2 regions of the Candidatus Manganitrophus noduliformans genome follow, and region 2 is predicted to be linked to the other one. Evidence: riboswitches for the same ligand, from Rfam matches in the RefSeq annotation. Region 2 holds a riboswitch; the other holds the start of a gene.
The links. A riboswitch is a leader RNA that binds a small molecule or an ion and turns the genes downstream of it on or off. The one in region 2 is predicted to bind cyclic di-GMP.

Region 1 (2,401 bases), on a different contig from region 2:
CGTCAGGCCCGTCGGCGCCGTCGGCGCCGACGTATCCGCAGTGGATGCTGAATAAGTGATGCTCAAATACGGCCGAAGAGTGGCGGTCGGGTGCTCCATGCTGGCGAAGAAGCGGTAGCGATCGGCCCCTTTGCTGGCATCGGAGTTCACCAGCAGCCCGAAGTTGCTCGAAGGACTGCTCATCCACTCCCGCACCATCGCGGTGATGTCCCACACCTTGTTCCCCAGCGTCTTGTTGATCAACTCCGTGTCATAGGCCGCCGAGATGTCCGCCTGCGCCAACGGATAATTATTGCGGCAGCAGCTATTCGCCGTCCACGCGTTGGTCCCGTCATACGTCATACCGGTGGCCAGGGTCAGATCGGGATTCCGATTGATCAGCTTGTGCACGGCAACACTGTAGGTGGCATCTGCGGTCGCATCACTCTCCACCAGAGAGAGATTCAGCGTCGCGCTCTGAATCACCACCCCGGCCGGAAGACTGCTTAATGCAAATTTCATCAACACCGCATTGGCTGTCTGGTTTGCAGGAAAGGTGTAGGTGTTTAACGTCGTCGACGTATTGTACACCGACGTGTTGATATTGATGAACGTGTCGGCCGCCGGACTCAATCTCACCGTCGTCGGCGTGGATGTGGGCGGAGGAAGGGGCGCGGCGGTAGTGAAAGTATTGTCCAACGAGGTTGCGAGGTTTCCTGCGGCATCCCGGCTCAACACACGGTAGTGATAGAGCGTTTGAGGCTGCAGACCGGTCAAGGTTTGGCTATGAACCGTCACCAGGGTTGCCACCCGCGCGGTGGAAGAGCCATAAGCCGTGGTGGTCCCATACTGTATCTGTGTATCGGTCGGCTCGTTGGTTCCCCATGTAATCACCGCGCTGTTGCCGGTGACGCTCCCCGCGTTGATGCTGGAGATCACCGGGGCCAATGTATCGGGCGTCGTGAGCGTCTTCGTCACTTCGGCAGAGAAGCTGCTTTCATTTCCTGCGGTATCATAGGCCGTCACAGCAAAAAAATAGGTTTGGTTCGCAAGACCGGTCAGGGTATACGATGTCGTCTTGCCGACATTGATCGAAGGTCCATACGTCCGTGAGGCGGTCCCGAAATAGACGCGATATCCGGCCAGATCCGACTCGGCGTTCGCGCTCCAGGTCAGCGTGGCATCCCCGGCAAAAACGGTCATGCTAAAAAAGAGAAAAGAAAAAATGAAGACACCAAAGATCAGGCCAACCTTCTTAGCGTCACTCACGATGGACCTCCTTTTTTCCAAATAAAAAAGCCGCCAAATAGAAAATCCTTTGGCGGCTCGGCGGACATGGCCTTTCGGCTTTAGCCCCGTTGCTCTGCGTCCCCACCTTTCGATGGGTTTGCTCTGAGCAAAGGTCAGATTGAAACAGGACCGCTCATTCGATCATCCCCGCGATCACACGCAATCGCAAATAAAAAAGCCGCCAACGGGATTCCCTTGGCGGCTCGGCGGGCATGGAAGAGGAGCGTCTCTTCTTTAGCCCCGTTGCTCTGCGCCCTCTCCTTTCGGAGAGTTTGCTCTGAGCAAAGGATGAACGAATATTTCAATTGCCTTGTTATGATGTCGCAGTTTATATCATCCGACTTATTCACTGTCAATCGGACAGTGACCTTACGTGAGGAAGTGTGTATTCCAGATCACAAGAAATGTTATCTCGGAATTTCAGCGGGTTGACATTGTGCTCTCTCCGAATCATGCGCGTTCGCCGAAACGAAGCACAACTTCTCTTATTTCCTTCCACGCGCTTTTCCGTAGCGGCCATTCATTTTTCTTCGATCTTGAAGTAGGCGAGCGCGCCCGGGCGCGCTCTGATCGCCTGTTTCGTAGACGCATTTTGGGGGTGTAAAAGGGGTCCGAACTATGGTATGATCGGCCTAATAATCAATTGAGGCTTCTTAGGAACGCCAAGAAGGAGATCGATCCAAAAATGATCCAGATAACCGAGATTGCAAGGAAGAGAATCGCCGTCCTGAAGCAAGATCAAGAAACCAATCATGGGAAAAAGATCGAGGGACTCCGGCTGGTGGTCAAGTCGATGTCGCCGAGCCCCGAGTATGCCCTTGCCTTCGTCGAGCAGGGGAAGAAAGAGTTGAACGACACGGTGGTCGAAGTCGATGGAATTAAGTTATTCATGGAGTCGCGCCATGCGAACCTTCTCGAAGATGTGAAGATCGACTTCATCACCGGCCTCCAGCAGACCGGCTTTAAGGTCGATAATCCCAAGGTCATCGAATCGAAACCGGCGACGCCGGCGACACCCCCCAACTTGGAGAGCCCCCAGGCGAAAGCGGTCCAACAGGTCATCGATACCGAGATCAATCCGGGGGTGGCCGCGCACGGAGGGTATATCACCTTGGTCGATGTGAAGGAGGAG
Region 2 (2,401 bases):
CCCGGCTGATGACCCGGTAGTTGTAGGTGGTGGCCGGCTGAAGATTCGTCAATGAAGCGCTGTGGGCGGCCAGAAGGGTCGTATTCAATGTGCTGAGAGAGCCGTACGCCGTGGTCGGCCCGTATTCCACTTGGGCGGTGGCCGCTTCATTGGTGCTCCAGGAAATGACAACCGAGGTGGAAGCAACGTTCCCCGCGGCGATACCGGAGAGAACCGGCGCCGTTGTATCGGGGGTGGCGGAGGTGGTGAAGGTTCTATTTCCGGAGACCGAGATGTTTCCGGCCCCATCTTGGCTGATGACCCGGTAGTTGTAGGTGGTGGCGGGGCTCAGGCCGGAGAGGGTCCGGCTGTGACTGGTGACCGGCGTGGCGCCCAATGCGGAGGAAGAGCCGTACGATGTCGTCGTTCCGTATTCGACTTGGGAGGTCGCCGTTTCATTGGTGCTCCAGGTGATTACTGCGGAGGTCGATGCGATGTTGCTGGCGGCAATATTGGAAAGGGTCGGCGCGGTGGTGTCGGGGGGCGCGGCGGTGGTGAACGTTCGATCTCCCGAGGTGGCCAGATTTCCGGCGCCGTCCCGGCTGCGGACGCGATAATGATAAAGCGTGGCGGGGAGAAGCCCGGTCACCTGTTGGCTATGATTTGTAGTGAGCGTGGTATTGAGCGTCGTGGAGCTTCCGTACGAAGTGGTTGTCCCATATTGAATCTGGGTGTCGGAACTCTCATTGGTCGTCCAGCTGATCGTGGCCGCGGTGGTGGTGATATTCGAGGCGCCGATTCCGGAAATCGCCGGCGCGGTGGTGTCGGGCGCGGCGGAGGTGGTGAAGGTGCGGTCCCCGGAGGTGCCGGTGTTCCCGGCGGCGTCTCTGCTGATGACCCGATAATGGTAAGTCGTTGAAGGGTTCAAGCCGCTTAACACGCGGCTATGGCCGGTGACGAGGGTCGAATTGAGCGCGGAGGAGGAACCGTATGAGGTCGTGACGCCGTACTCCACCTGGGAGGTGGCCGCTTCGTTGGTGCTCCAGCTGATGGTTGCTCCGGCGCTGGTGATGCTGCCGGCCGCAATGGCGGAGAGGGTCGGCGCGGTGGTGTCGCCGAAGCTCTTGCTGACTTCATTGGAGTAGCCGCTTTCCGCCCCCGAGGTGTTGTATGCGCTGACGGCAAAATAATAGGTCTGACTGCTGCTTAAACCGTTTACAGTGAAAGACGTTTGATTGCCGACGTCCACGGGGGCGCCGTAGCTGCCGGAGGAGGTTCCATAGTAAACTTTATATCCCCCGAGATCGTTTTCCGTGTTGGCGTCCCAGGAGAGGAAGGCGTCCGCAGCCATCGCGGGGGTTTTCCAATTCAGGAGAAGGATCATACCGATGATCATCAGAGCGCTTCGCTTGATCAATGAGGTCTGCATGCTGTTCCTCCATGCATCAATAAAAAGTGTTTGGTCTGTGTAATAAAAAAGCCCATTCCTCGGAATGGGCTTGTGCCTAAAGATGCGCCGGCATCGTCATGGCAACCAGACGAACCGTGGGAAGTGGATCCCCTACTCATCGGTCTCTTGGCTTTGCGTCCTACCCTCTCGGATAGTTTGCCCTTTTTCACGAGTTGCTGTCGTATGTTGCGTATCGGTATACGCAAGCGACATGCCTGTGAAACACGAATGGAGAAAAGAATGGATTCTATCCAACGATTATGGAAGGAGTTTTCAAAGGCCGTCTCTTGAGGCTAGATTCTATCCAATGATTATGGAAGGAGTTCTCAAGGGGCGTATGATCGTGTTCGATCGGGAAAACGGCATTTTACGGCTGAAAACCTCTTTTTGTCTCTCCGATGTGAAGCCGATTACCCAGGGCCCCCCCCCCGATCGAGGGGATTGTGCCGCGCCAGAGTTTCTACTAAAATACTCTGATTTCCATAAAAACAGGTCAATATGACATTTCCTTCCTTTATCCCATTCTTGAATGCCCTTCTTTGCGCAGGATTGGCGCTGTTCATCTTCCTTGAAGACAAGCGGTCCTTTGTCCACCGGGTATTTTCTTTCGGGATGATCGCCCTGGCCCTTAAAGAGCTTTTCGTCGGAATGGCGATGGGAACCCCCCTTCCCTCGGAAAGGGTCGATTGGGGGGCCTGGGGGCTGACAGCGGCCAGTATGCTTCCCGGAAGCTGGTTTTTGTTCAGCCTCAGTTTCGGTCGTTCGAATTACAAGGAGCTGGTGGCGAAATGGAAGTGGTTTATCCTCCTGTCGCTGACCCTCCCTTTTTCGATGACACTCTTCTTTAGGGAGTCTCTCTTGGTGTCCGCTTTTCCGGAAGAAGGGGGATCTCCCGTTCTCCGTCTTGGATGGTCCGGTTATACCTTTTACCTTTTCTATCTTTTGGCTTCCGTGGTGATACTGATGAATCTG

Region 1: it holds a riboswitch for cyclic di-GMP, as region 2 does, so the genes downstream of both, MNODULE_RS11635 (fibronectin type III domain-containing protein) here and MNODULE_RS15530 (fibronectin type III domain-containing protein) in region 2, are expected to answer to the same signal.

What each region holds. Positions count from the first base shown of each region.
Region 1 is NZ_VTOW01000002.1:496,043-498,443, forward strand. Features, by position in the region: gene MNODULE_RS11635 (fibronectin type III domain-containing protein) at 1-1,248, opposite strand, end outside; cyclic di-GMP riboswitch class I at 1,297-1,381, opposite strand; cyclic di-GMP riboswitch class I at 1,464-1,556, opposite strand; gene MNODULE_RS11640 (NifU family protein) at 1,955-2,401, shown strand, end outside.
Region 2 is NZ_VTOW01000003.1:206,430-208,830, forward strand. Features, by position in the region: gene MNODULE_RS15530 (fibronectin type III domain-containing protein) at 1-1,408, opposite strand, end outside; cyclic di-GMP riboswitch class I at 1,506-1,600, opposite strand; gene prsK (XrtA/PEP-CTERM system histidine kinase PrsK) at 1,928-2,401, shown strand, end outside.